DNA from 4 places in the Parasedimentitalea nitratireducens genome. Region 1 is predicted to be linked to each of the others. Evidence: riboswitches for the same ligand, from Rfam matches in the RefSeq annotation. Region 1 holds a riboswitch; each other region holds the start of a gene.
The links. Region 1 has a riboswitch for cobalamin ahead of AC2T28_RS13625 (DUF1636 family protein). Riboswitches for the same ligand answer to the same signal wherever they lie in the genome.
Positions count from the first base shown of each region.

Region 2: it holds a riboswitch for cobalamin, as region 1 does, so the genes downstream of both, AC2T28_RS10555 (DUF1636 family protein) here and AC2T28_RS13625 (DUF1636 family protein) in region 1, are expected to answer to the same signal.
Region 3: it holds a riboswitch for cobalamin, as region 1 does, so the genes downstream of both, AC2T28_RS13035 (DUF1636 family protein) here and AC2T28_RS13625 (DUF1636 family protein) in region 1, are expected to answer to the same signal.
Region 4: it holds a riboswitch for cobalamin, as region 1 does, so the genes downstream of both, AC2T28_RS13105 (CbtB domain-containing protein) here and AC2T28_RS13625 (DUF1636 family protein) in region 1, are expected to answer to the same signal.

Region 1 is NZ_JBYAXC010000004.1:8,870-16,170, reverse strand. Features, by position in the region: gene AC2T28_RS13640 (FecCD family ABC transporter permease) at 126-1,154, opposite strand; gene AC2T28_RS13635 (ABC transporter substrate-binding protein) at 1,156-2,088, opposite strand; gene AC2T28_RS13630 (ABC transporter ATP-binding protein) at 2,104-2,886, opposite strand; gene AC2T28_RS13625 (DUF1636 family protein) at 2,883-3,290, opposite strand; cobalamin riboswitch at 3,399-3,611, opposite strand; partial or broken gene AC2T28_RS13620 (DUF4389 domain-containing protein) at 3,868-4,086, shown strand; gene AC2T28_RS13615 (class I adenylate-forming enzyme family protein) at 4,199-5,698, opposite strand; gene AC2T28_RS13610 (acetyl-CoA acetyltransferase) at 5,695-6,849, opposite strand; gene AC2T28_RS13605 (response regulator transcription factor) at 6,926-7,301, shown strand, end outside.
Region 2 is NZ_JBYAXC010000002.1:977,738-985,038, forward strand. Features, by position in the region: gene AC2T28_RS10535 (BCCT family transporter) at 1-1,134, shown strand, start outside; gene AC2T28_RS10540 (FecCD family ABC transporter permease) at 1,659-2,687, opposite strand; gene AC2T28_RS10545 (ABC transporter substrate-binding protein) at 2,689-3,621, opposite strand; gene AC2T28_RS10550 (ABC transporter ATP-binding protein) at 3,637-4,419, opposite strand; gene AC2T28_RS10555 (DUF1636 family protein) at 4,416-4,823, opposite strand; cobalamin riboswitch at 4,932-5,144, opposite strand; partial or broken gene AC2T28_RS10560 (DUF4389 domain-containing protein) at 5,401-5,619, shown strand; gene AC2T28_RS10565 (class I adenylate-forming enzyme family protein) at 5,732-7,231, opposite strand; gene AC2T28_RS10570 (acetyl-CoA acetyltransferase) at 7,228-7,301, opposite strand, start outside.
Region 3 is NZ_JBYAXC010000003.1:481,248-488,548, forward strand. Features, by position in the region: gene AC2T28_RS13020 (DeoR/GlpR family DNA-binding transcription regulator) at 1-274, shown strand, start outside; gene glpD (glycerol-3-phosphate dehydrogenase) at 267-1,844, shown strand; gene cobO (cob(I)yrinic acid a,c-diamide adenosyltransferase) at 2,022-2,657, opposite strand; cobalamin riboswitch at 2,709-2,916, shown strand; gene AC2T28_RS13035 (DUF1636 family protein) at 3,013-3,387, shown strand; gene cobW (cobalamin biosynthesis protein CobW) at 3,392-4,426, shown strand; gene cobN (cobaltochelatase subunit CobN) at 4,584-7,301, shown strand, end outside.
Region 4 is NZ_JBYAXC010000003.1:492,323-499,623, reverse strand. Features, by position in the region: gene AC2T28_RS13115 (hypothetical protein) at 1-497, opposite strand, end outside; gene AC2T28_RS13110 (CbtA family protein) at 559-1,251, opposite strand; gene AC2T28_RS13105 (CbtB domain-containing protein) at 1,255-1,425, opposite strand; cobalamin riboswitch at 1,459-1,678, opposite strand; gene AC2T28_RS13100 (DUF1636 family protein) at 1,846-2,181, opposite strand; gene cobA (uroporphyrinogen-III C-methyltransferase) at 2,178-2,900, opposite strand; gene AC2T28_RS13090 (cobyrinic acid a,c-diamide synthase CobB) at 2,897-4,213, opposite strand; gene cobM (precorrin-4 C(11)-methyltransferase) at 4,213-4,998, opposite strand; gene AC2T28_RS13080 (cobalamin biosynthesis protein) at 4,995-5,375, opposite strand; gene cbiE (precorrin-6y C5,15-methyltransferase (decarboxylating) subunit CbiE) at 5,372-6,559, opposite strand; gene AC2T28_RS13070 (cobalt-precorrin-6A reductase) at 6,558-7,292, shown strand; gene cobJ (precorrin-3B C(17)-methyltransferase) at 7,289-7,301, opposite strand, start outside.

The sequences.
Region 1 (7,301 bases):
CGACGCTGTGCTCCCGACCATAAACAGCAGCGGTTGGGAGGCGAAAACAGTCTCAATTACAGCTGAGTCCAAGTTCTTAACTAACACCGTCACTCACCATCGTCGCTACATAGCTCGTCTTCGCGTCACTTGCGCCCTAGTATCGCGATAAAGAACATTCCTCCGACAAGCCCTGTTACGATGCCAATAGGCATGTCCTCTGGGGCCATCAAGGTGCGTGCAGCAATATCAGCCCACAATAGGAATATGCCTCCGAACAAGGCCGAAACCGGCAGAACTCGCAAATAGTCGCCGCCGGTAATCAGGCGCACGATGTGCGGCACCATAAGGCCCACAAATCCAATCATGCCGGAAAAGGCGACCATCACGCCAGTAATCGATGCGCCGATCACAAAGGTAGCAAGTCGGAACCGGGTCACGGGAATTCCTAACGTCGCAGCTGTTTCGTCACCGATGGTCATAGCATTGAGCCTCGTCGCTTGGGCCAGCAGCCAAAGCGCACAAGGCAGCAAAACGGCTAGCGGATAGATCAGATGGGACCATTGGGCCAAGCCCAGTCCGCCTAGCATCCAAAAAATCACCGTATGCGTAGCCCGTGGATCGCCTAGGAAAATAAGAACATTTGCACCAGCCATAATGACAAAAGACACAGCGACGCCGGTTAGAACCAGGCGGTCGGCGCTGGTGGCGTCAGCAAAACGCGACACGACCAATACTAAGGCAGTCGCTGCAAGCGCCCCCAGAAAGGCGAGAACTGGTACCGTCAGCAGTCCCAAAAACAATCCTGTGTGCAACAGTGCCAAGATTGCACCAAAGGCTGCACCCGAAGAAATGCCCAAAAGATGGGGATCAGCCAGTGGGTTGCGCGTGACTGCTTGCAACGACGCCCCAACCATAGCAAGCCCCGCGCCAACCAGAACCGCCAATAATGCGCGCGGAAATCGGATGTCCCAGACGATGGCAGCGCGGCCTTTGGACCAATTAGGCTCGCTCCACCCCATTCCAATCTTGTCGAAAAAAATACCCCAGACGGTTTCGATGGGCACAGACACCGCGCCCACCGAGATTGCAACGGACAAGGACAACGCAAGCGCCAAAAGGCTCAGAACGATGGTCAGTCCCAACGGAAATGTGTGGCGTTGCCCTTGGCCCATATTAGTTGCCCCAGAACCCAGCAGCCAGTTTCTGAACCGCTTTGATGTTGCGTGGCCCAGGGGTGGCCTCGACATACTCCAGCACGACGAAACGGTCGTTCTTCACCGCATCCATTTCAGCAAAAGCTGGGTTGTTCATCATGAATGCACGTTTTTCTTCGGCGGTGACATTGCCGTAGTTCACGATGACCACCACTTCGGGGTTACGCTCGACAACAGCTTCCCAGGTCACAGTAGCCCAGCTTTTCTCAAAGTCATCCATAATGTTCTGACCACCGGCAGCCTCGATCAGCGCGGTTGGCATCGCATAACGACCGGCTGTAAACGGAGTGTCTTCGCCGCTGTCATAGACAAACACCCGCAGTGGATCACCGGTTTCCAGACCGTTGGTGAAGGCGCTCAACTCAGCCTGATACCCGTCAACGAGGGTTTGGGCCTTGGCTTTGACATCAAAGATCTTACCAAGGTTCAACAGGTCATTGTACATGTCGTCCATGCTGACCTTGGGCTTCTCGCCGATGTGAATACAGCTTTCGGTCAGCTCATAGACATCAATTCCGAATGGGGCGAGAGTTTCAGGCGTCACTTCGCCGCCGACCTTCATGCCATAGTTCCAGCCGGCAAAGTAGAAATCCGCGTCAGCGCCGATCAGCACCTCTTTGGTTGGGTATTTGGCCGACAGTTCAGGCAAAGCCTCGACACCGGCGCGCATCTCTTCGTCCAGTGTTTTCCAGCCAGAGATGCCGGTGTAGCCGACCATTCGGTCCGCCAAACCCAGCGCCAGCATCATTTCGGTCAGGTTCACATCGTTGGATATGGCGGCCTTGGGCGGGGTGTCAAATGTGACCTGGCGGTTGCAGCTATCGACTGTGGTTTCTGCACTGCTTGCACTCGCGATCAGGCTCAGCCCTAGGGCCAGAGTTGTGTATTTCATAATGTCCTCAAGATTTTAGTTGGGAAGTTGAAAGGTTAGGTGTGTCTTGCGGCTCAGGGTCAGTTCATCTCGTTGGGCAAATACCGCAAAGGTCTGAGATACTAACTGTTCGGTCAGTGCTTCTTGTGGCGTGCCAAAGCTTTGCTGAGTGCCATTTTTCAGGACCAGGACACGGTCACAGACCTCAGACGCCAGGTTCAGATCATGCAAGGATGTCACGATCGTCAGGTCGAGATCGCGGATCAGTTGCAAAACTTCCAGTTGATGCCGGATATCCAAATGGTTAGTGGGTTCATCCAGCACCAATATCTGAGGATCCTGCGCCAGTGCCCGGGCAACCATGACACGCTGACGTTCGCCGCCAGACAGGGTTGATAGGCTGCGGTCTGCCAAGTCATGCAGTTCCATACGATCAATTGCAGCGTCGACCAGCTCTGCATCGCGTGGGCCGGACGTAGAGAACCCCATACGGTGGGGGATACGTCCCAAGGCAACGATTTCACGCACAGAGAGTGTCAAATCAGTCGGTTGTTCCTGCAAAACAGCAGCCACTTTGCGCGCCAGGGCGCGGGGCGGCATAGTTGATATCGGCTGCTCACCAATCAGGATTCTGCCACTCATCGGCCGATTAAACCCATAGATAAGCCGCAGAAGCGTGGTTTTGCCTGCTCCATTAGGGCCTACAATTCCCAGCACCTCTCCTGCCTCTAGGGCAACGGAGATTTCGTTTAGCAGCAGTGGTGCGCGTTTACGCGGCGCCCATGTGACGGCTTCTAGTGTTAACGATGTTGCGCTCATGAGACTGCCTGGTCCGTCGCTTCGATCGCCATTAAAGCTGCGGGTATCCGCGCCAGAGTCGTCTTGCGCAGTTTTCCGGGTCGGTCTACGGAACTACACCAACCGTCATGTAACACGGCGTATTGACGGGCAAATTCAACGAGATCACCGATATCTTCATCCGGCTCAATGTCGCCAAACAGATAAGACGCTTTGCGTGTGGCGTGATACGCCACGGTACAAGGCCGACTGCATCCTGCCATACAGGCTGTCCCTGCAATCTCAAAATCTTCGGCAATACTATCCCCGGCAGCTTCGATTGCGGCACGCAGCCGGTCAATCAACGCATAGCCGGGACGACAGATCTCTCCAGTATGTTTGCAGGATGTGCAGACGGTAATTCTATGTGTGGTAGTCCGGTGCATATCGCCCTCCGCGAAGTCGCGGGGTACGCACAGGTCAACCTAAATGTAGGGCATTCAAATGCCGTAAAAGCCATCTTGGCCTCCTATCCGGGACACCCCGCCCGGGTTGAGTTAACGTTCAAGATGGCAGGTCTCCTGACTCGCGGCTGTTGGCGTTCCCCACCTTCCCAGACCTTTGGCCCAGTGGCTTACGGAGGACGCACACCGCTTACAGTTGCGGGGGCAGTTACGGATTTGGCGCCTGTTGGCTACACCTCACCATATTCCCTTTTCATCCCGGAATGCGCTGTACGCCCGGGAACCATCGCGGCAAGTTGTGGCATGAAGGTAAGCTGGATGTCAATCGGGATTTCGGTGGTTTCATTCCCCACTCAAAGACAGTTTTTTGGAACCTACCGCTCTGCATGCGGTAACTTCTTAAGCGTACACTTTGGGCGGGGACACTCTACTTTGGGCGGGGACACTCTATTGGTACTGCTGTCTTTCTCATCATCCACTCCGCGGTAGTTACGATGAGCCAGAAACACTCCTTTTTTAAATGTCGCTATCTGGCCCCATAGGTGCTGACGTCAGACAAATCGCGGTAATGATATCTCTCGCCCAAACCATTCTGGGCGCAGTAACCGTGCTACAGTTTGTTGTCATGTTGATCTGTAACAAACAGCCGAATTAGCGGCTTGCTGATTTTGGCACCGACCTTGGGATATGGATGGCAAAAGCGGCACGGTTCCAAACAGCTGCGAGCAACGTCAAGCCTTGGCTCTGGACGGAACTGGATTTAAACAGGAAGGCCTAGGTGGATCCCAAACAATGAACCGTCACACGCGACCCGGCGCCTGCAAGCGCTATGGCGAAGCCGGTCCCTCGAAGGGAACCGGGGACCAATGCTGTGTGCCCTGTCAGGTTTGTCATGTGGTGGTCCCTTCTTGTAGACGAGCACGAAGGTCTACTTTGAGTACTTTGCCGTAATTGTTTTTCGGCAATTGCGGCACATAGATATACTCTTTGGGTCGTTTGAACCGCGCGATCTGGTCAAGGCACAATTGGTCGAGCGCGGAGGAAGCGGCCGTGCCAACCACAAAGGCCACAACCTCTTCGCCCCAATCGGCGTGTGGGCGACCAACCACCGCAACTTCGGCTACATCGGGGTGCGAGAGCAGCACCTCCTCCACCTCGCGGGGATAGATGTTTGACCCACCTGAGATGATCATATCTTTGGAGCGGTCTTGCAGGGTGATATAGCCATCTGCGTCTTTTGATCCCATGTCGCCCGTCCACAACCAACTATCACGGATAGTGTTCAGCGTAGCTTTTGGATTTTGCCAGTAGCCCTTCATCACGGTGGCGCCGCGCACCACAATCTCGCCAGTTTCACCAGGCGGAAGTTCTAGACCGGTTTCATCAAAAATGCGCACCAGAACCGCGCTTTGGGCCGTGCCTACGGAGTTAAGCCGTTCGCGCCACCGAGGATGGGATCGGTCGGCCACATCATGGCGGGTAAGGGCCGTGATGCCCATCGGACATTCGCCTTGACCATAGATCTGCACAAATCGCGCGCCCATTGTTTCGACCGCGTCAAGGATATCGGCCTCATACATCGGGCCACCAGCGTAGCTGATAGTGCGCAACCCTTCACCGATTTGCCCTGTCGCTTTGGCGTGGTCCACCAGGCGGCGCACCATGGTTGGCGCGGCAAACATTGAGATGCGGCCAATGGATTTGCCCAATGACAGGATCTCATCTGGTTCAAACCCACCACTTTCAGGGACCACATGGCGCGCGCCACGGATCACATGCATGAAGTTATAGATCCCTGCGCCATGCGACATAGGCGCGGCATAGAGGATGGCATCCTCGGCAAAGACTTCATCCACATCGGTGAAATACCCATAAGTCATCGATGCGACATTGCCACAAGTCATCATCACACCCTTGGGCTTACCGGTGGTGCCGGAGGTGTAGAACAGCCAGATCATGTCATTGCTGTCGAGTGGCACAGGGCGCGTCATCGGATCAGAGGCCAAAAGCGCAGCCCAGTCCTGATCGTCCACGCATATCGCCTGTGTCGTGAGGTCAGGCCCAAGTTTGTCGTCGCTCAAACACAGCGTAGCCTCTGCGTTTTCAAGGATCCAATCCGCTTCTTTCGGGTGCAGTTTGGCATTGATCGGAATGGCCGCAGCACCTGCAAACCATACCCCATACATAGCAATCAGATACTCAATCCGGTTGCCCATATAAATCGCAACCCTGTCGCCTTTGGACACGCCACGCGCCGCCAAACCCGCACCAAGGCGTGCTGCGGCGTCGCGAAATTGGGCGTAGTCCAAGTCGAGCGTTTCACCCGTTAACAGCGCGGGGCTGTCCCTTTTCGCCCGTGCAGTGCGGTGCAGCCATTCAGCTGGGTTCATGAGTGGGGCTCCAAGATCGAACAGTAATTCGCAACACCAGAGCCGCCCATATTAAACACAGCCGCTAATTCAGCACCAAGTTTTTGCAATGCTCCGGCCTGTCCCGTCACTTGCTGTGCCGCTAATACATGCATGGACACCCCCGTTGCGCCGACAGGGTGCCCCTTGGCTTTCAGCCCGCCAGAGAGGTTCACAGGCAAGGCGCCATCTGCCATCACTGTCCCAGCTGTAACGGCTTTGGAACCTTGGCCCGCAGGGGTCAGACCCATGGCCTCGTAAATCATCAGCTCGGCAATGGTGAAACAGTCATGCACCTCGGCCAGATCAAGGTCATTCACAGTGATCCCGGCCTCTTCATAGGCCAGCTCAAAGGCTCGGGCCGCACCAGCCAATTGCGTCATGTCACGGCGAGACATGGGCAGCACATCATTGACCTGACGGGCCGCACGAAACCCTGCAGCATGCTCGAAGCCATCGCGATCCTCTGCCACCATCACCAGAGCGGCAGCCCCGTCAGAGATTAGCGAGCAATCTGTCAGACGCAGTGGTGGTGCGATCAAGGGGTTCTTGTCACTTGGGGTGTTGCAGAAGTCAAAACTCACCTCGCGACGCATCTGCGCCAGCGGGTTTGACAGCGCATTGGTGTGGTTCTTAACCGCAATCCGGGCCAGTGTTTCGGATTGATCGCCAAAGGCCTGAAAATACCCATCGGCAATACGGCCAAAGATCTGGGGAAAGCTGACGCCTGCCTCTTCACCCTGATAAGAGGCCCCAGCGAGCGCTTTGGTCACGCCTTTGGTATCCTGCGTTGTCATCTTTTCCACACCGATTACAAGCACTGTCCGCGCGGACCCCGCCCGGATTGCATCCCGTGCTGCGTAGACCGCTGCCGAGCCAGAGGCACATGCGTTTTCAACACGGGTTGCGGGGGTGAAGCGCAGACGATCATCCAAGCCCAGAACCAGAGAGGAGGCAAAGGCATCCGGCACCATGCCGCTGTTGAAATGCCCCAGCCAGATTCCGTCGATCTCAGCGGGATCTATTCCGGCTTTCTCTATCGCTTCTGCCGCTGCGGTCTGTATGAGCTCTTCGAACCCCATATCCAGCGCGCCAAAGGGGGTGTGCCCCCAACCAACAATCTTTGCGTCCATAGATCCCTCCACTACTTTGATTGCAGGGTAGCGGGGCATGTGCGACAAGATGATCCGTGAAAATACGTAGGTTTCCATGAAAGACGATCTCGAAACTCTTGTCTTTGATCATTCACCAGTTGGATTGATCTATGCTGAAAACCGTGTGATCCGCCGGAGCAATCCACGGTTCGCTCAGATGTTTGGCTATCGGAATGGCGAGTTGGACGGGCATTCCCTATCTAAGCTTTATCCTTCAATCGAAGAATATGAACGCATTGGCAATCTGGGCCTACGCAAGATGCATGGCTCTGGTGAATATCAAGACGAACGGATCATGAGTCGCCGTGACGGGGCGCATTTCTGGTGCCGGGTGCGCGGACAGTCGATGGATCCGCAAACACCTTTTGCACGGTCGGTATGGAGTTTCGCGGATATTTCGGACCATCGACCAATAGCAGATATGACCGCAC
Region 2 (7,301 bases), on a different contig from region 1:
GACGGGCTCTATGCAATCACAGGTATGGAGTGGATGATGGACATGTCTGGAGATGCTCCGGCACCGGGCACTGTAGGACTGGTCTCAGGGCTGGTTGTCATCATGGGTCTGTCGATCATCTCGGCAGTGTCCGGGGTTGGCCGCGGGGTGAAATACCTTTCGAACCTGAACCTGGTCCTTTCGATCATCTTGCTGCTGACCTTTGTGATTTTTGGCTCATTCCTGTTCGCAATGACCACCTATGCAACCGCACTGGTCGATTACATCCTGCACTTTGTCTCGCTCAGCTTTGGCGCATATGGGCCACAATCTGCGGATGCCTTTGCTGCGGCCCTACCTGAAGCAGCCAAACCCCTTTCTGGTGATCTGATGGCGGGTGCAACCAACGCCTGGGGATCCTTTGACGGGTTCAAATCGGGACTTGAAGGTGCCGCCGCAGAACTGCCCGAGGCAACACTGGCAGCTGTCTACGAAGCAGGCAACGCTGGACGTCAGTTTGGCTGGCAGGCCGGTTGGACCACGTTCTATTGGGCTTGGTGGATCGCGTTCTCCCCCTTCGTCGGCCTGTTCCTTGCACGAATTTCCAAAGGCCGGTCAGTGCGGGAATTCATTGTTGGCTGTGTTTTTGCACCAACCCTGGTCTGTTTTGCCTGGATGGCAATATTGGGTGGGACCGCGATCGACCTTGAATTGAGCGGTGGCGCAGATGGTGCGATCATCGGCGCGTCGAACACAGCAAAGCTGTTTGTTACCCTCAGCGAGATGCTGTCAGGTGGCTTCTTGTCGGCGATTACCGTGATGTGCGTGGTTCTTATCCTGACCTTCCTGGTAACATCAGCAGACTCAGGAATTTTGGTTATGAACACCATTATGTCCGGCGGCGAACAGGAAACAGGCCACAAGCACCGTATTGTTTGGGGCGTGATCCTGACGCTGGTGATTGGTACTTTGCTGATCGCTGGTAAAACAAATGGCGGATCAGATCCGATGGAGGCGTTAAAAAGTGCGATGATCATCGGTGCACTGCCCTTCACTATGGTTATGGGCCTGATGTGCGTGTCACTTGCCAAAGCCCTTTATCGAGACGGGCTGCGAGATAAACACAGCGCCGCAGTTACGGCACCCGCCGAGTAATCAAAGCATCCGGGTGGGCTGTAGTGGCCCGCTCGTTCCAAATTCTGTTGCGGTGAGTTTTTCCTTAGGTGGGTGGCAATTCTTTAGTGAAATGTAGCAGTCAAAATTCACACTTGGCCGTTTCATCTCAGCCAACCATGCGTGGTCCACGGCTTTACAGATTCTGCTACCAACGCATACCCGCAGCTCATGCAAACTGCCGTTAATGATCAGTCTCCGCCTATCGGGAAAGATGCGCATTTAGCGCCACGGTCGCGAAAATGGTGTTTGTGAACTTTGCTGGGACGTGTCCACTTAGCGATCCTCAACAGCCGCTATGAAGAACATTTCGGTCTTTGACATGTGTGTGCCAAATGGTGCATTCGACCTTGAACCGCTGAGCCTCCCCCAATCGAACACCGACGCTGTGCTCCCGACCATAAACAGCAGCGGTTGGGAGGCGAAAACAGTCTCAATTACAGCTGAGTCCAAGTTCTTAACTAACACCGTCACTCACCATCGTCGCTACATAGCTCGTCTTCGCGTCACTTGCGCCCTAGTATCGCGATAAAGAACATTCCTCCGACAAGCCCTGTTACGATGCCAATAGGCATGTCCTCTGGGGCCATCAAGGTGCGTGCAGCAATATCAGCCCACAATAGGAATATGCCTCCGAACAAGGCCGAAACCGGCAGAACTCGCAAATAGTCGCCGCCGGTAATCAGGCGCACGATGTGCGGCACCATAAGGCCCACAAATCCAATCATGCCGGAAAAGGCGACCATCACGCCAGTAATCGATGCGCCGATCACAAAGGTAGCAAGTCGGAACCGGGTCACGGGAATTCCTAACGTCGCAGCTGTTTCGTCACCGATGGTCATAGCATTGAGCCTCGTCGCTTGGGCCAGCAGCCAAAGCGCACAAGGCAGCAAAACGGCTAGCGGATAGATCAGATGGGACCATTGGGCCAAGCCCAGTCCGCCTAGCATCCAAAAAATCACCGTATGCGTAGCCCGTGGATCGCCTAGGAAAATAAGAACATTTGCACCAGCCATAATGACAAAAGACACAGCGACGCCGGTTAGAACCAGGCGGTCGGCGCTGGTGGCGTCAGCAAAACGCGACACGACCAATACTAAGGCAGTCGCTGCAAGCGCCCCCAGAAAGGCGAGAACTGGTACCGTCAGCAGTCCCAAAAACAATCCTGTGTGCAACAGTGCCAAGATTGCACCAAAGGCTGCACCCGAAGAAATGCCCAAAAGATGGGGATCAGCCAGTGGGTTGCGCGTGACTGCTTGCAACGACGCCCCAACCATAGCAAGCCCCGCGCCAACCAGAACCGCCAATAATGCGCGCGGAAATCGGATGTCCCAGACGATGGCAGCGCGGCCTTTGGACCAATTAGGCTCGCTCCACCCCATTCCAATCTTGTCGAAAAAAATACCCCAGACGGTTTCGATGGGCACAGACACCGCGCCCACCGAGATTGCAACGGACAAGGACAACGCAAGCGCCAAAAGGCTCAGAACGATGGTCAGTCCCAACGGAAATGTGTGGCGTTGCCCTTGGCCCATATTAGTTGCCCCAGAACCCAGCAGCCAGTTTCTGAACCGCTTTGATGTTGCGTGGCCCAGGGGTGGCCTCGACATACTCCAGCACGACGAAACGGTCGTTCTTCACCGCATCCATTTCAGCAAAAGCTGGGTTGTTCATCATGAATGCACGTTTTTCTTCGGCGGTGACATTGCCGTAGTTCACGATGACCACCACTTCGGGGTTACGCTCGACAACAGCTTCCCAGGTCACAGTAGCCCAGCTTTTCTCAAAGTCATCCATAATGTTCTGACCACCGGCAGCCTCGATCAGCGCGGTTGGCATCGCATAACGACCGGCTGTAAACGGAGTGTCTTCGCCGCTGTCATAGACAAACACCCGCAGTGGATCACCGGTTTCCAGACCGTTGGTGAAGGCGCTCAACTCAGCCTGATACCCGTCAACGAGGGTTTGGGCCTTGGCTTTGACATCAAAGATCTTACCAAGGTTCAACAGGTCATTGTACATGTCGTCCATGCTGACCTTGGGCTTCTCGCCGATGTGAATACAGCTTTCGGTCAGCTCATAGACATCAATTCCGAATGGGGCGAGAGTTTCAGGCGTCACTTCGCCGCCGACCTTCATGCCATAGTTCCAGCCGGCAAAGTAGAAATCCGCGTCAGCGCCGATCAGCACCTCTTTGGTTGGGTATTTGGCCGACAGTTCAGGCAAAGCCTCGACACCGGCGCGCATCTCTTCGTCCAGTGTTTTCCAGCCAGAGATGCCGGTGTAGCCGACCATTCGGTCCGCCAAACCCAGCGCCAGCATCATTTCGGTCAGGTTCACATCGTTGGATATGGCGGCCTTGGGCGGGGTGTCAAATGTGACCTGGCGGTTGCAGCTATCGACTGTGGTTTCTGCACTGCTTGCACTCGCGATCAGGCTCAGCCCTAGGGCCAGAGTTGTGTATTTCATAATGTCCTCAAGATTTTAGTTGGGAAGTTGAAAGGTTAGGTGTGTCTTGCGGCTCAGGGTCAGTTCATCTCGTTGGGCAAATACCGCAAAGGTCTGAGATACTAACTGTTCGGTCAGTGCTTCTTGTGGCGTGCCAAAGCTTTGCTGAGTGCCATTTTTCAGGACCAGGACACGGTCACAGACCTCAGACGCCAGGTTCAGATCATGCAAGGATGTCACGATCGTCAGGTCGAGATCGCGGATCAGTTGCAAAACTTCCAGTTGATGCCGGATATCCAAATGGTTAGTGGGTTCATCCAGCACCAATATCTGAGGATCCTGCGCCAGTGCCCGGGCAACCATGACACGCTGACGTTCGCCGCCAGACAGGGTTGATAGGCTGCGGTCTGCCAAGTCATGCAGTTCCATACGATCAATTGCAGCGTCGACCAGCTCTGCATCGCGTGGGCCGGACGTAGAGAACCCCATACGGTGGGGGATACGTCCCAAGGCAACGATTTCACGCACAGAGAGTGTCAAATCAGTCGGTTGTTCCTGCAAAACAGCAGCCACTTTGCGCGCCAGGGCGCGGGGCGGCATAGTTGATATCGGCTGCTCACCAATCAGGATTCTGCCACTCATCGGCCGATTAAACCCATAGATAAGCCGCAGAAGCGTGGTTTTGCCTGCTCCATTAGGGCCTACAATTCCCAGCACCTCTCCTGCCTCTAGGGCAACGGAGATTTCGTTTAGCAGCAGTGGTGCGCGTTTACGCGGCGCCCATGTGACGGCTTCTAGTGTTAACGATGTTGCGCTCATGAGACTGCCTGGTCCGTCGCTTCGATCGCCATTAAAGCTGCGGGTATCCGCGCCAGAGTCGTCTTGCGCAGTTTTCCGGGTCGGTCTACGGAACTACACCAACCGTCATGTAACACGGCGTATTGACGGGCAAATTCAACGAGATCACCGATATCTTCATCCGGCTCAATGTCGCCAAACAGATAAGACGCTTTGCGTGTGGCGTGATACGCCACGGTACAAGGCCGACTGCATCCTGCCATACAGGCTGTCCCTGCAATCTCAAAATCTTCGGCAATACTATCCCCGGCAGCTTCGATTGCGGCACGCAGCCGGTCAATCAACGCATAGCCGGGACGACAGATCTCTCCAGTATGTTTGCAGGATGTGCAGACGGTAATTCTATGTGTGGTAGTCCGGTGCATATCGCCCTCCGCGAAGTCGCGGGGTACGCACAGGTCAACCTAAATGTAGGGCATTCAAATGCCGTAAAAGCCATCTTGGCCTCCTATCCGGGACACCCCGCCCGGGTTGAGTTAACGTTCAAGATGGCAGGTCTCCTGACTCGCGGCTGTTGGCGTTCCCCACCTTCCCAGACCTTTGGCCCAGTGGCTTACGGAGGACGCACACCGCTTACAGTTGCGGGGGCAGTTACGGATTTGGCGCCTGTTGGCTACACCTCACCATATTCCCTTTTCATCCCGGAATGCGCTGTACGCCCGGGAACCATCGCGGCAAGTTGTGGCATGAAGGTAAGCTGGATGTCAATCGGGATTTCGGTGGTTTCATTCCCCACTCAAAGACAGTTTTTTGGAACCTACCGCTCTGCATGCGGTAACTTCTTAAGCGTACACTTTGGGCGGGGACACTCTACTTTGGGCGGGGACACTCTATTGGTACTGCTGTCTTTCTCATCATCCACTCCGCGGTAGTTACGATGAGCCAGAAACACTCCTTTTTTAAATGTCGCTATCTGGCCCCATAGGTGCTGACGTCAGACAAATCGCGGTAATGATATCTCTCGCCCAAACCATTCTGGGCGCAGTAACCGTGCTACAGTTTGTTGTCATGTTGATCTGTAACAAACAGCCGAATTAGCGGCTTGCTGATTTTGGCACCGACCTTGGGATATGGATGGCAAAAGCGGCACGGTTCCAAACAGCTGCGAGCAACGTCAAGCCTTGGCTCTGGACGGAACTGGATTTAAACAGGAAGGCCTAGGTGGATCCCAAACAATGAACCGTCACACGCGACCCGGCGCCTGCAAGCGCTATGGCGAAGCCGGTCCCTCGAAGGGAACCGGGGACCAATGCTGTGTGCCCTGTCAGGTTTGTCATGTGGTGGTCCCTTCTTGTAGACGAGCACGAAGGTCTACTTTGAGTACTTTGCCGTAATTGTTTTTCGGCAATTGCGGCACATAGATATACTCTTTGGGTCGTTTGAACCGCGCGATCTGGTCAAGGCACAATTGGTCGAGCGCGGAGGAAGCGGCCGTGCCAACCACAAAGGCCACAACCTCTTCGCCCCAATCGGCGTGTGGGCGACCAACCACCGCAACTTCGGCTACATCGGGGTGCGAGAGCAGCACCTCCTCCACCTCGCGGGGATAGATGTTTGACCCACCTGAGATGATCATATCTTTGGAGCGGTCTTGCAGGGTGATATAGCCATCTGCGTCTTTTGATCCCATGTCGCCCGTCCACAACCAACTATCACGGATAGTGTTCAGCGTAGCTTTTGGATTTTGCCAGTAGCCCTTCATCACGGTGGCGCCGCGCACCACAATCTCGCCAGTTTCACCAGGCGGAAGTTCTAGACCGGTTTCATCAAAAATGCGCACCAGAACCGCGCTTTGGGCCGTGCCTACGGAGTTAAGCCGTTCGCGCCACCGAGGATGGGATCGGTCGGCCACATCATGGCGGGTAAGGGCCGTGATGCCCATCGGACATTCGCCTTGACCATAGATCTGCACAAATCGCGCGCCCATTGTTTCGACCGCGTCAAGGATATCGGCCTCATACATCGGGCCACCAGCGTAGCTGATAGTGCGCAACCCTTCACCGATTTGCCCTGTCGCTTTGGCGTGGTCCACCAGGCGGCGCACCATGGTTGGCGCGGCAAACATTGAGATGCGGCCAATGGATTTGCCCAATGACAGGATCTCATCTGGTTCAAACCCACCACTTTCAGGGACCACATGGCGCGCGCCACGGATCACATGCATGAAGTTATAGATCCCTGCGCCATGCGACATAGGCGCGGCATAGAGGATGGCATCCTCGGCAAAGACTTCATCCACATCGGTGAAATACCCATAAGTCATCGATGCGACATTGCCACAAGTCATCATCACACCCTTGGGCTTACCGGTGGTGCCGGAGGTGTAGAACAGCCAGATCATGTCATTGCTGTCGAGTGGCACAGGGCGCGTCATCGGATCAGAGGCCAAAAGCGCAGCCCAGTCCTGATCGTCCACGCATATCGCCTGTGTCGTGAGGTCAGGCCCAAGTTTGTCGTCGCTCAAACACAGCGTAGCCTCTGCGTTTTCAAGGATCCAATCCGCTTCTTTCGGGTGCAGTTTGGCATTGATCGGAATGGCCGCAGCACCTGCAAACCATACCCCATACATAGCAATCAGATACTCAATCCGGTTGCCCATATAAATCGCAACCCTGTCGCCTTTGGACACGCCACGCGCCGCCAAACCCGCACCAAGGCGTGCTGCGGCGTCGCGAAATTGGGCGTAGTCCAAGTCGAGCGTTTCACCCGTTAACAGCGCGGGGCTGTCCCTTTTCGCCCGTGCAGTGCGGTGCAGCCATTCAGCTGGGTTCATGAGTGGGGCTCCAAGATCGAACAGTAATTCGCAACACCAGAGCCGCCCATATTAAACACAGCCGCTAATT
Region 3 (7,301 bases), on a different contig from region 1:
CGCCTCGGCACTGGACGCCGACGGGGCGGTGATGGACCACGATGTCAGCGAAGTATCCGTCGCCCGTGCCATTCTCAAAAACGCTCGCACCAAGGTTCTGGTTTGCGATGGCAGCAAATTCGAACGCACCGCGCCGGTTCGCATATGCTCGGTCGAAGACCTAGATGTGGTCGTCACCGACCGCCCTGTCCCCGAAGAATTTGCCCAAGCCGCACAGCGTGGTGAAACCCGCATCATCACCGCCGCAAAAAACGAAAGCAGCGAAAATGACTGATCATCCGATCACCGACCTATTCATCATTGGCGGTGGTATTAATGGCTGTGGCATTGCCCGTGACGCCGCTGGTCGCGGTATGTCCGTCACATTGGCCGAGATGAATGACCTAGCCTCGGCAACCTCCTCGGCTGCGACAAAGCTATTCCACGGAGGCCTACGTTATCTGGAGTACTTTGAATTCCGTCTAGTCCGCGAGGCGCTGATTGAACGCGAAATCCTGCTGCAAGCGATGCCACATATCTCTTGGCCGATGCGATTTGTGCTGCCCTATCACGCCGACATGCGGTTTGAGAACGACACCCCCACGTCGAAACTGCTGTCGGGCATTATGCCTTGGATGAAGGGGCGCCGACCCGCCTGGCTGATCCGTCTGGGCCTGTTCATGTATGACACATTGGGCAAACGCGGTATTCTGCCAGGCACAGCCAAGCTGGACCTAGCCAGTGACACGACTGGCAAACCGCTGAATTCCAAATTCAAAACTGCCTTTGAATATTCTGATTGCTGGGTCGAAGACGCCCGTCTGGTGATGCTCAACGCTCGCGATGCCCAGGCCCGTGGTGCCACAATCCTCCCCCGCACCAAGGTCATCGGCACCAAGCGCCTGTCAGACCATTGGGAAATTACCCTTGAGGACCGAGACAGTGGAGAAACCCACACCCACCGTGCCAAAATGCTGGTCAACGCCGGAGGCCCGTGGGTTGCTGACCTTCTGCAAAAGCAGCTGAACATCCAAAGCAATGAAACTGTGCGGCTGGTCCGTGGCAGCCACATCGTCGTGCCCAAACTGTATGATCACGACCGCTGTTACTTCTTCCAAGGCACCGATGGGCGGATCATTTTCGCTATCCCCTATGAGGAGGACTACACCCTGATCGGCACCACCGATGCCGACCACACGGATGTCGACTCCCCGCCGGAATGCACCGAGGATGAGCAGGACTATCTGGTTAAATTCGCATCTGACTACTTCGACACCCCGGTGACGCGGGATCAGATTGTCTGGACCTATTCAGGCGTGCGCCCTCTATATGATGACGGCGCCAGCTCGGCCACGGCAGCCACCCGTGAATATGTGCTGTCTCTAAACCAAGACGCAGCACCACTGCTGAATGTATTTGGCGGTAAAATCACCACATACCGCAAACTGGCCGAGGCCGCGATGGATAAGATCAGCACAGCCCTGCCCAACTTGACGTCCAACTGGACCGCAGGCGTACCGCTCCCCGGCGGCGACTTCGCGGTCGAGGATGTGAAAACCCTTCAGGCCAAGCTTGCCACCGACTATCCCTTCCTCTCCCCCTATGCCACCCGCCGCCTGATCCGTGCATATGGGACCGAGGCGTGGGAGGTGCTGGGAGAGGCCAAGTCAGCCACTGATCTGGGACAGGATTTTGGTGCCACCATCACCGCGCGCGAGCTAGACTGGGCGATTGAGCGGGAATGGGTCCGTACAGGCGAGGACTACCTGTGGCGGCGCACCAAGCTGGGCCTTCGGCTGAGCGAGGAAGAGCGTGCTGCGGTGGATGGATATATCACGCAACAACTGGCCAAGTTAGCCGCATAATCCCAGCGCGCGGAACAAGGCCGCAGGCCGCCGCGCAATCGCCTGCCCGTCCCGGCGGGTCGGCGATTTGGTTCAGGCATGCGCTTTAATGTGATCTCGTACGGATTTTGCAGAGATAAACTGCCCAAACCAGTGTTGGATCGCCCACCCACGGGCAGGCGATCACTCGTCTACGCTCTAAAACTCAACACCCTTCTGCGCCTTGATCCCGGCGCGGAACGGGTGCTTGATCTGCCCCATTTCAGTCACCAGATCGGCAATCTCGATCAGCTCTTCCTTGGCGTTACGCCCAGTCAGAACCACATGGGTCATCGGTGGCTTTTCGGTCTCCAAAAACTCCACCACCTCGGCCAGATCCAGATATTCATAGCGCAGCGCGATGTTGATCTCGTCCAACAACACCATGGTGTTACGCTCGTCCCGGATCATCTCCTTGGCCTTTTCCCAGCCAGCCTTGGCCGCCGCAATATCGCGCGCTTTGTCCTGCGTCTCCCAGGTAAAGCCTTCGCCCATGGCGTAAAACTGACACAGATCCGAGAAATTCTCTTCTATCAGGGTGCGCTCGCCGGTCTGCCAGCCCCCCTTGATGAACTGCACCACGGCCGATGGCATTTTGTGGGCGATACAGCGCATGATCATGCCAAAGCCCGAGCTGGATTTGCCCTTGCCCGGCCCGGTGTGAATGATGATCAATCCCTTCTCACCATCCTTGGTCGCCATCATCCGATCACGCGCCGCCTTTTTCTTGGCCATCTTGGCCGCATGGCGGGCCTCATCATCGACGGGCGCTTCTTTTTTGGGGGTGTCACTCACGGCGAGTCTCCTGCTGATTCCAGCTATGACTTGACAAGGACCGGGGGGATGACGCAAGGGGGTTTTGTTGGTTCCTGTTTTTGACAGGCGAAGAGGGAATGTGATGCGCCCAATTGCGCAAGCACAGCCGCCCCCGCGACCGTGACCGGAGAGGTCTCTGATGCCACTGGCCTAGGCCGGGAAGGCAAGAGAACCGCAAAAAGGCCCAACGCCTTTTGACTCCGCAAGCCGGGAGACCTGCCAACATGATGATCAACGGGCGAACGGGGTGTTTCGCAACCGGTTGAGGGTTCCTCACGTTACGGGTCCCCCTTCTGGCCTTACCCTTTTTGTCACCACAAGGAGATGGCCCCCTATGGGTGATGTAACACTAACTGTCTGTACAACCTGCCGCCGCGCAGATGTTGACCCCGACGCCACGCGCCCAGGGTCCATCCTGCTCGAAGCGCTCAAAGAAACCGGCGTCCCCGAAGGCGTGAACATTCGCGGCGTCGAATGCCTGTCCGCCTGCAAGCGTGGCTGTTCCATGGTGCTCAGCGGCGGCGACAAGCGCTGGACTTATGTCTACGGCGACCTGGACCCTAACGAACATGTCGACGACATCATCGCAGGCGCTGCCGCCTATGCCGCAACCGAGGACGGTCTGGTCCCATGGCGCGAGCGCCCCGTCGTTTTCCGCAAACAATCCATCGCCCGCATTCCGCCGGTCGACACCGCTTCTCAGGAGTAATTACATGAGCGATCTCAACAAGATCCCCGTCACAGTCGTCACCGGATTTCTGGGCGCGGGCAAAACCACACTGATCCGCCACCTGATGCAGAACCCACAGGGCAAGCGTCTGGGCGTACTGGTCAACGAATTTGGCACCGCCGGTGTGGATGGTGACATCCTGAAATCCTGCGCCGATGAAAATTGCCCGGAAAACAACATCGTCGAGCTGGCCAACGGCTGCATCTGCTGCACCGTGGCCGATGATTTCATCCCGACGATCGAGGCGCTGATGGCCCTGCCCCAGCCGCCCGAGCATATCCTAATCGAAACCTCAGGTCTGGCGCTGCCCAAGCCGCTGCTCAAAGCCTTTGAATGGCCCGCGATCCGCTCCCGCATCACTGTTGACGGTGTGATTGCCCTCGCCGATGCCGAGGCTGTGGCCAAAGGCCAGTTCGCCCCTGATCTGGACGCCGTCGCCGCCCAGCGCGAGGCCGACGAAAGCCTTGACCACGAAACGCCTTTGTCAGAGGTTTTCGAAGATCAGATTTCCTGTGCTGACATCATCCTGCTGTCCAAGGCTGATCTGGCGGGGGCAGACGGAGTTGCGACCGCCCGCGCCGTGATCGAAAAAGAAAGCCCTCGCAAGCTGCCAATCCTGCCGATGACCGAAGGCGTGATTGATCCCCGCGTTGTGCTGGGCCTCAATGCGGCGGCCGAGGACGATCTGGACGCGCGCCCCAGCCACCACGATGGCCACCACGATCACGAGCATGACGATTTTGAGAGCATTGTGGTCGAAATGGGAGAAGTTGCCGATCCGCAGGCATTGCAAGATGCGATCATCAAATTGGCCCAAGAGCGCAATATCCTGCGCGTCAAAGGCTATGTGGCGGTCGAAGGAAAACCAATGCGGATGCTGGTACAGGCCGTAGGCGAACGCCTACGCGCGCAATATGACAAGCCCTGGGGCAGCGACACTCGCCGCACCCAGCTTGTGGTGATTGCCGAGCACGACAACATCGACTCCGCCGCCATCCACGCCGCACTGGGAGCCTAAACTCCGGCCCGGCACCGCCGGGCCGCGCCTGACCTTCCCGTCAAACCGCAGGTTTGCCTGCGGCAAAACGGGAAGGCACTACGCACCTCTCCAAGGTCAGGCACCCCCCTTTGTGGCCCTCGTCACTGTTCGTTAATAATGGAAACAACTTAATCTCATGCACGTCGTCTTCCGCGAAAGCCACGGTCTCGAAGAAAGTGAGACCCCACAGGATCTGGGCCAGACCCCGGCTGATCTGGTGGTGCTGTCCTTTTCCGACAGCGACCTTGGCGCCTTTGCGGCAGGCTGGCACCGGGCTGATGGTTCTTTACCCTCGCTGCGTCTGGCCAATCTGGTTGCCCTGAAACACCCGCTGTCGGTCGATGTCTACGCCGAGCAAACACTCGAGGGCGTCAAAGGCATCCTCGTCCGTCTGATCGGTGGCGAGAGCTACTGGTCCTATGGTCTTGCCACCCTGCAGGATCTGGCCCGCCGCTATGGCATTGCGCTGGCCATCCTCCCCGCCGATGGCCGAGAAGACCCGCGTCTGGACGAGCTGTCGACCCTGCCGATTTCAACCCTGCGCCGCCTGCAATCCCTGTGCGACGCTGGCGGAGCCGTCGCCGCCCAGGCCGCCCTCGCGCAACTCTCCCTAGCCGCCGGTCTCTATGCCAGCCCGGTCCTAGGTCTGAAATCAACGCCCGAGCATGGCTTCTATGACCCGGACCAAGGCGTGTTGTCATCGCTCCCCGAAGATAACAAACCTCTGTTTTTGGTCAGCTTCTACCGCTCTTATCTAACAGCCGCCGACACCGCCCCAGTCGACGCCCTGATTGCTGAACTGCGCAGCCGAGGTCATGCCGCCTACGGTCTCTTCGCCGCCAGCCTCAAGGCCCCAGCCACAGCCAAATGGCTACGCGAAGCCCTGCCACGTCTGGCCCCATCCGCCATCATCAACGCCACAGCCTTCTCAGCGATCGGCAGCGACGGCAAGGCCTCTCCGCTCAACACCACCGGCTGCCCGGTCTATCAGGTCGCCCTGTCCACCGCCCGCCGCAAGGACTGGGACAGCGCCACCCGCGGCCTCTCCCCGGCTGATCTGGCTATGCATGTGGTCCTGCCCGAGGTTGATGGCCGCGTGTTTGGCGGCGTCGTCAGTTTCAAATCACCGGGCCGCAAAGATCCCGACCTGCAGTACTCCCGCTTTGCCCACCAAGCTGACACCAACCGCATCACGGCTGTGGTCAACCGGGTCATGGGCTGGCACCAGCTGTCGACCAAAGCAAACGCAGAAAAGCAACTCGCGCTGATCCTGTCCACCTATCCCGGCAAAGACTATCAACTGGCCCATGCGGTGGGGTTGGATGCCTTGGCCTCGGCCGAGAACATCCTGAGTTCTCTGTCAGAGACAGGCTATACCGTAGAACTCCCCGGCGATCTCGCCCCGCGCCTAATGTCCGAAACCCTGAGCTTCCCGCTCACCGACTATCAGTCCGCCGTCTCTCGCCTACCGCAATCGCTACAAGATGACCTGGCCCAAGCCTGGGGCGACCCGCAGTCAGACCCCGATTTCGCCGACGAAGCCTTCCACTTCCGCGCTCTGCAATCGGGCAACGCCCTAATCGCCTTGCAACCCGAACGCGGCGATGTCGCCACCCGCATCGACGACTATCATGATGTCGAACGCACGCCCCGTCATGCCTATGTCGCCTTTTACCTCTGGCTACAGACACAGATGGACGCCGTCGTCCACATCGGTGCCCATGGCACACTGGAATGGCTCCCCGGCAAGTCCGTCGCGCTCTCCGCCGCCTGCTGGCCCGAAGCCCTGACCGGTACGCTGCCCGTCATCTACCCTTTCATTGTCAACGACCCCGGCGAGGCCGCCCAGGCCAAGCGTCGCATCGGGGCAGTCACCCTTGGCCACTTACCGCCGCCACTGGCCCAGACCTCCCTGCCACAAGGCATGGGACGACTAGAAAGCCTGCTCGACGAATACTCCACCGCCGAAGGTCTGGACCCCGCCCGCCGCGATCGCCTGATTGATGACATCCGGTCAGAGGCGCAGGCCACCGGAGTCGAGGCCGATCTGGGCCTAAACGACGACAGTTCAGCCGCCGAAGCGCTAACCCGCATCGACTCCTTTGTCTGCGACATCAAGGAAAGCCAGTACGGCGAGGGCCTGCATATCTTTGGCACTGGCGACTGTGGCGAGGCCGAAAAAACCGGTCTGCTGTCGGCTCTCAACGGCCAGCTTGTGGCCCCCGGCCCCTCCGGCTCTCCGTATCGTGGCCGCACCGACGTGCTGCCCACCGGGCGCAACCTCTTTACCACCGACCCACGCGCGGTGCCCTCGCGGGCGGCGCAGGCCCAAGGGGTCAAGCTGGCGGAAGAGCTGCTGCGCCGCCATCTTCAGGATCACGGCGATTGGCCACGCGGGTTGGTGATCGACCTCTGGGGTTCCGCCACCATGCGCACCGCAGGCGAGGAATTTGCCATGGCCCTGCATCTTGCAGGCCTTGCACCCAAATGGGACGATAATTCCGAGCGTGTTTCCGGCTTTGAAGTGATCCCGCTGGCCCTGCTTGGCCGCCCCCGCATCGACGTCACCCTGCGCGTCTCCGGCCTGTTCCGCGATGTCTTCCCCGGTCTGGCCCAGATGTTCGAATCCGCCGCCGCAACTCTTGCAACCCGTGAAGAAACCGCCAGCGACAACCCCTACCTAGCCCAAACCCCCCGCGTGTTTGGCCCCAAACCGGGGCAGTATGGCCTCAACATGGGCGCACATCTGGAAACCTACAGCGACACGGCCCGCGAGGCCGCAGGCGAGGCCTGGCTCAACGCCTCCTCCCACGCCATCGACGCCAAGGGTGATATCATCCCCGCCCGCGAAGCG
Region 4 (7,301 bases), on a different contig from region 1:
TCGACTTGCAGCGAAACCGAGGCCTCGACGGGCGCACCATCGACCATCAGCGGGCTATGGCTGTTGGCGTTCAGCGAAACCTTCACTTCGACGTCACCCTTGGGCAGGTCACCGATGTGCAGCCAGTTGCCGTACAGGCGACCCAGCTTGGTGCCGTTGATATAGACATGCGCGTGGCCTTCACCGTCGGCGTCCTCTTTCGAGGCGTTCTCGGGCGAGAAGTGGAAGTTCTTGGGCATGACGTGCAAGTTCCAACCCGCCATCGGGTCTTTGGTGAGCTTGACTTCCAATCCTGGGGCATCCTCCCCGGCGGGCAGGTTTACAGCCGAAGCGTGATCGTGGCTGGCCATTTCGGCCTGCATTTCCATGCCGGCGTGTTGCGACGGATCGCTGTGATCATGACCTTCGAAGGTCACGCCATTGCCAGCGGCAATCACAAAACCAGCGCCGCCACCAAAGATCAGACCAATGGCAAAAAGTGCGAGTGGGCGGGACATTTTCGTCCTCCATAAAGTAAAACCCCTCCGCCGTTTCTGGCGAAGGGGGAGGTAAGCTTGTTCAGGCTGAGGCCTCGGCGCGTTGACCTTCGACTTGCCAGAAGTATCCGGCAAAGGTGCCAACCAGGGCCCAGGCGGCCAGACCAACGCCAAAGGCGCGGGCGGCAAACAGGGCACCGATCTCGGTTGGAACCGGACCAGCAAAGGTATCAGGCTCAGGTGCACCAACCAGGTGCGGTGCCATCAACAGGGCTGCTGCGATCAGGTAGCTGATCTTGTTGGTGCCAAAGGCAATCAACCACATGGCAGCAGCTGCGGTTGCCACCGTTGCGCCCCACCAAACCTGACGGTCGGCAACATCCGCTGCGGCAACGCCTGGAACTTCGGGCGCAAGCGTAAAGCCTGGTGCCAGGTGGAAGGCGATAAAGCCAGCCAGGCCCCAGAGCAGCCCGGTGCGGGCATTGATCTCGGCACCTCGCGTTTCGGCCATGGACATCAGCGCCACCAAAACCAGCGTGTAACCGGTATAGGTCAGCATGGTGAACACGATGCTTAGCCCGTCGCGCATGGCGTCAAAGCCGGGCAGCTCGGGATGTGCGGACACAGGTGTACCGCCGAAATGCACCAACTCACCGGTCTCATAAAGCTCGGCGTGGAGCAGAACAGGCTGCACGAATACCAACTGCAGCAGGGCGGCAATCAACCCTGCTGCAGCACCAGCGAACAACGCGCTGGTTAAAATGCGGCTATACATTGGTTAGTGGCAGGGGAAGCCAGTTGCGTGACGCACGTCATGTGCGGCGTCATGCAGGGCGGCTGCCTGTACGTGGCCGGTTAGGGTGATCACACCCAGGCCCAGAACAATTGCGAAAACAGCTGGCAGGAAACGGGATCCGGCGGCGGCAGCGTTCAGTGTTTTAGTCGTCATATTTTCTCTCCTTACCGTCACACCCGACGGCATCAATTTGCGTTCCATACGGCCGGTCTCCTGACTCGTGGGTCACAGCCAACTTTCCCCTTCCCACCGGGCCGTTGCCCGACAGTGGTTTGGAAAGCCGCTCGCCACTCACAGTCGCGGGGGCGGTTGAGGTCTCGGCGCCGCGATTGGGTCCGCCGTTCCTCATTCCCGTTTCAGTCCTAACGCTTTGCGCTGTGCGGACACCATATCACGCCAATGTGCCCGATGGGGTGGTGCAGGGTCAAGTTTGAAACCGACGGTTTGGGAGGGTTGTTGCGACTTATCCTTCCATTACCGGGCATTTAGCCCGGACGTGAGGACGGGCAGCGCCTGACCTTCCCCCCGGGAAGGCGCTTTGCACCTCCCCAAGGTCAGGCGCTGCCCTCGGATTTAGTCAATATCCGCAGGGATTCGCGCGAGGGCCTTGAACCGCAACCCGCCCAGTGGACGGGCGTCGGCAAGGTTGCCGTCCGTGCTGTCATTGAACAGGCTCAGAAAGGTTAGGATGTCGGGAATATCCGCTGTTGAAACCTCACCAAACAAATAGGCGGTTTTGCCACTTTGGCGCACCGACAGGGTTTGCGGGCGTTTACAGCCCGACATGCAGTCCACCTGTTGCACTTTGACCTCCAGCCCAGCAACTGCAACGGCCTCGCGCAGTTGATCCGGCAGGGTCGGATCGGCGTCGCGGCAAGTACGGCACAGGGTCAGGGTTGGCACGCTCATTCCGACTCAGCCAAAGGCCCATAAAGGATCAGCACCGGGGCGGTGGTTTGGAGTTCACGCAGTAGGGTTGGCAGCTCACCAACGGTGTGATGCGACAGCTCTTGTTCCGGTGTCGAAATGGCCAGTGCAAGCATAGCTGGGGTTTCCGAGGGTAACCCATGGGATATCAGCAGTTCCGCCAGCGCGGCAAAGGTGCGTTTGCCCATATAGACCACAGTGGTTGCATTGGCATCAGCCAGCGCGGTCAGGTTCAGGTCTTCGGGCAGCTCTCCAGTCACGTCGTGGCCAGTGATATACTGCAACCGCCGGGCGGTCAGGCGGCGGGTCAGCGGGATACCTGCCGCCGCAGCTGCTGCGGATGCTGCGGTAACGCCGGGAATGACCTCGTATTTGATACCTGCTTCGCGCAGGGCTGTGATTTCTTCTTCGAGCCGACCAAAGACACCAGAATCACCGGATTTTAGCCGCACAACCTTGGCACCAGACCGGGCGTAATCCACCAGCAGTTTGCTGACGTGGTCTTGCTTGGGCGAGGGGCGACCGGCGCGTTTGCCAACACCAACCAGATCGGCATCTTCGCGGGCATGGTCCAGGATCGGACCGGAGGACAGATCGTCAAACAGCACCGCATCAGCGGCTTCCAGACTTTTCACCGCCTTAACGGTCAGCAATTCCGGATCGCCGGGACCAGAGGAGACAAAGCTGACAAAGCCACTCATCTGCGTTCTCCGGTGATCAAATGGAAGAAGGTGCCGCTGACATTGCCCTTGATCGATCCGGTTTCAGGCACTGGGTTGCCGTCGGCGTCAAACACTTGCGCCAGCGGGGCGTCGGGTTCGTCCAGAATGGTCGAGTAGTGGAACTCGTGCCCGCGCAGAGCAGCACCTGCGTCAAAACCGGGCATAGGAGCATCCAGCACCGCGCGGCGATAGCCGAGGTGAAATTTGCGTTTCTCGTAAGAGGTCACAAGCCCTAGTAACCCGGCCATCTGGTGACGGTTGCCTTGCTTGTCGATCAGCGCCTCTCCCAAGGCCATGTAGCCGCCGCATTCGCCGTGTACCGGTTTGGTCTCGGCATGTTTGCGCAGGCCCGCGCGGTAAGTCTCTGCTGCGGCCAGCGTGCCACCGTGGAGTTCAGGGTAGCCGCCGGGGAGCCAGACCAGATCGGCGTCTGGGCTTGGCGCTTCATCAGCCAGAGGCGAGAACGGCAGGATCTCGGCCCCAGCGTTGCGCCAACCAGTCAGCAAGTGCGGGTAGGTGAACGAGAATGCTGCATCACGAGCAAGCGCGATGCGTTGGACAGGTGGAGTGGGTAGCGGTTGAGCGGTTGGGGCTGGGCCAGATAGGGCTGCAGCCTTGATCGCGTCGAGGTCGACGTTTTCGCGCAAGAAGGTTGCGTAGCCTGAAATGGCTTCTTCGAGATCAGGGTGTTCAACCGCCTGGATCAGGCCAAGGTGGCGTTCGGGCAGGGTCAGGTCGCCGCGACGAGGCAGCGAGCCGAGCACCTTGATGCCAGCCTTTTCCATGCCCAGCCGGGTCAGCCGTTCGTGCCGCGGGCTGGCGACGCGGTTGAGGATGACGCCGGCAAATGGCACCTCGGGGTCGTAGTTCTTGAAACCGAGTGCCGTTGCGGCGGCAGACTGCGCCTGACCGCCCACATCGACCACTAAAACGACTGGCCAGCCCATGCGTTTGGCGGTTTCGGCGCTGGTGCCAAAGGCGGTTTGGCCTCGCGTGGCGACGCCATCATACAAGCCCATGGAGCCTTCGCCGATGCAGATTTCTGCGCCTTCTGCCTGTGAAGCGACAGCATCCAGCAGGGTGCTATCCATCGCCCAGGTATCAAGGTTGAACGAGGCACGTTTGGCGGCCGCAAGGTGAAAGGCCGGGTCGATGTAATCGGGGCCGGATTTGAAGGGCTGCACCGACAGGCCGTCTTCGGCTAGGGCGCGGAGCAGGCCGAGCATCACAGTGGTTTTGCCAGTGCCCGAGGAGGGGGCAGAGATCATCAGGCCGGGTGGGTTTTGGGACATTACTCGGTTCCTTCCGGAAAACGCGGATCGGTGCCGACGGGGCGATAGCGGCGGTCATAGTCGCCCGCATAGAGGCAGCTTTCGTCAAACTCCTCGGCCCCGATGGCGCGGCCCACCAGGATCAGTGCGGTGCGGCCGCGTTCGCCGCCGGTGGCGTCTTCCAGGGTTTCAAGCGTTGCCTTGACCACACGCTGGTCGGGCCAGGTGGCGCGCCAGACAATAGCCACGGGGCAGTCGCCGCCGTAGTGGGGTGTCAGGCGGGAGATGACTTCCTCTAGCACATGCACCGAGAGGTGAATGGCCAGGGTTGCGCCGGTTTTTGCGAAGTTTTCAAGTGTTTCGCCGTCTGGCATGGATGACGCGCGGCCCGAGGTACGGGTCAGGATCAGCGACTGGGCCACGCCGGGCAGGGTGAGTTCTGCGCCAAGCGCAGCCGATGCAGCGGCAAACGCAGGAACGCCGGGGGTGACGTCGTAGGGAATATCCAGCGCGCGCAGGCGGCGTAGTTGCTCGCCCATGGCGGACCAGACCGACAGGTCGCCGGAATGCAGACGCGCGATGTCGTGACCGGCGTCATGGGCCGATTGGATCTCAGTCATGATCTCGTCCAGCGACATCGAGGCGGTGTTGATGATGCGGGCGCCCTTGGGACAGTGCTGCAACAAGGCCTCGGGTACTAGCGAGCCAGCAAAGAGGCACACGGGACAGGCTGCGATCAGGTCGCGGCCGCGCAGGGTGATCAGGTCGGCGGCACCGGGGCCGGCGCCGATGAAATGTACGGTCATGTTGTCGTCCTTTGGGCTATTGCCGCGGTGGCAAGGCCATTGTCTGTGATAACGCGGGGGGCCAGCAGCTGCACGGTTGCATCTGGCTGGCCCTGTTGAGCGGCGGCGAGGGCTGTGGCCTCGGCCAAGGATCCGGTGCCAAAACGGGCTTGGATCCGGTCGGATTGGGTGGGCGTTTCAATGCCCAGAATGTCATCTTCGGCCAGTGCGACCACTGGCAAGTTCATGTCTTTCGCCAGTTGCTGCATCTGCGGGGCGCTGGCCTTGGCTGTGATCGAGGCCAGCGCGTCGGGCTGGGTGCAGCCGGTCAGCCTAATTGCGGCGCGCAGGTCGGCGGTGCTGGCCGATTGGCGAAATCCGATACCGGCGATTTTCATCGGGTAATGCTCCATTGCAGGACCGGGCGGGCACGTTCCCAGCCGCGCATGGTGCCCAAGGGGCCTGCCTCGGCAATCTCGGCCTTTAGCAGGTGGCCGCCGTGTTGGGCGTGGGCCATCATAAGCAGGGTCTCGGTTTCCAAAGTGACGCCATTGGCGATGATGCGGGTGCCGGGGGGCAGGATGTGCCACAACTGGTCCAGCAGCGCCTGCGAAGCGCCGCCGCCGATAAAGACGGTGTCTGGCAGTTCCTGGGTCTTTAGCGATTGTGGGGCCTGTCCGATAACCAGGCTCATGCGATGGGTAAGGCCAAACTTTGTCGCGTTGAGGTTAATATTTTCAGACCTGTGCGTACGCTGCTCGAATATCAGTGCACGGGCACCGGGGGCCGCAAGGCACCATTCGACCGAGATTGAGCCGGAGCCACCGCCGATATCCCACAAGAGTTGGCCGGGACGCGGGGCTAGGGCCGATAGGGTCAGGGCGCGGATCGGGCGTTTGGTGATCTGGCCGTCGTGGTGGAACAGATCGTCTGGCAGACCCGAGGTGTGGGGCAGGCCGGGGTTGCCTTGGGCTGCAAGAGCCACGGCTACCGGAGCCTGTACATCGTCGAGATCAAAGGCATCGGCGCGGGTGCTGCGCACACGCTGGTTTGGCCCGCCGAGGCGTTCCATCACCGCCATCTGAGTTTCGCCAAAGCCCTGTTGGGTGAGCCATGCGGCGAGTTCGGCTGCGGCCGCGCCATCGCGCAGGGTGCAGATCAGCTGAGTATTAGGGGCGAGCACGGGCAGCAGGCGTTCAAAGGGCGCGGCGTGCAGGCCAAGGCAGAGTGTATCCTCGATCCGCCAGGCCATGTGATTGGCCACCATCGCGAAAGTGGAAGGCACCGGGTAAGAGACCCATTCGCCCGGCGCGAGATGTGTTGCGAGAGAGCCGCCCGCGCCGTGCCAGAAGGGATCACCCGAGGCGAGAACGGCGACCTGTTTGCCGCGCGATTGAAGCACTGGATCAATTGAGAATGGGACGGGCCAAGGGTGGGCTCGGTCGCCCGCATTCACCAATTCCAGATGGCGGGGGCCGCCAAAGATGATCTCGGCCTTGTCCAGTGCAGATCGGCTTGCATCTGGCAGGCCGCTCAGTCCATCTTCGCCCAGACCGATGATTGAAAGCCAGGGTTCAGACATGACACGTATCCTTTTGCTGGGGGGCACAACCGAGGCCTCGGGGCTGGCGAAACAGCTGGCCATGGCCGGGCGGGACGCGGTGTTCAGCTACGCCGGCCGAACCGCGCGCCCGGCGTCGCAGCCTTTGCCCATGCGGCTGGGCGGGTTTGGCGGCGTGGCTGGATTGGTCGAGTATCTGCGCAGTGAGCGGATCACCCATGTGGTGGATGCCACCCATCCCTTTGCCGCGCAGATGAGTGCCAATGCGGTGGCGGCTTGCGGCGAGGCTGGCGTGGCGCTTTGTGCGCTGGAGCGGCAGCCGTGGGAGGCTGGTGAGGGTGACAATTGGGTTAGCGTCACCGATATGCAGGGCGCTGTGGATGTGCTGCCCAAGGAAGACGCGCGGGTGTTTCTGGCGATTGGCAAGCAGAACCTGGATGTCTTTGCCGCCAAGCCGGGCAACCATTACCTGCTGCGGTTGGTGGATGCGCCCGAAGGCGCGTTGCCGTTGCCCGATTGTTCGGTTGTTGTGGCGCGAGGGCCGTTTGATGCCGCCGGTGATCAGGCCTTGGTGGCAGAGCATGGGATCACCCATGTGGTGGCCAAGAATGCAGGTGGTGTGGGCGCCGAGGCCAAGCTGCAGGCTGCACGGGCGCTGGGGGTGCCGATCGTGATGATCGACAGACCACAGGTTCCGGATCGGAAGATCCTGCGCAGCGTTGGCGAGGTTATGACCTGGCTGGAGCATTCTTAGCCTTCAGTT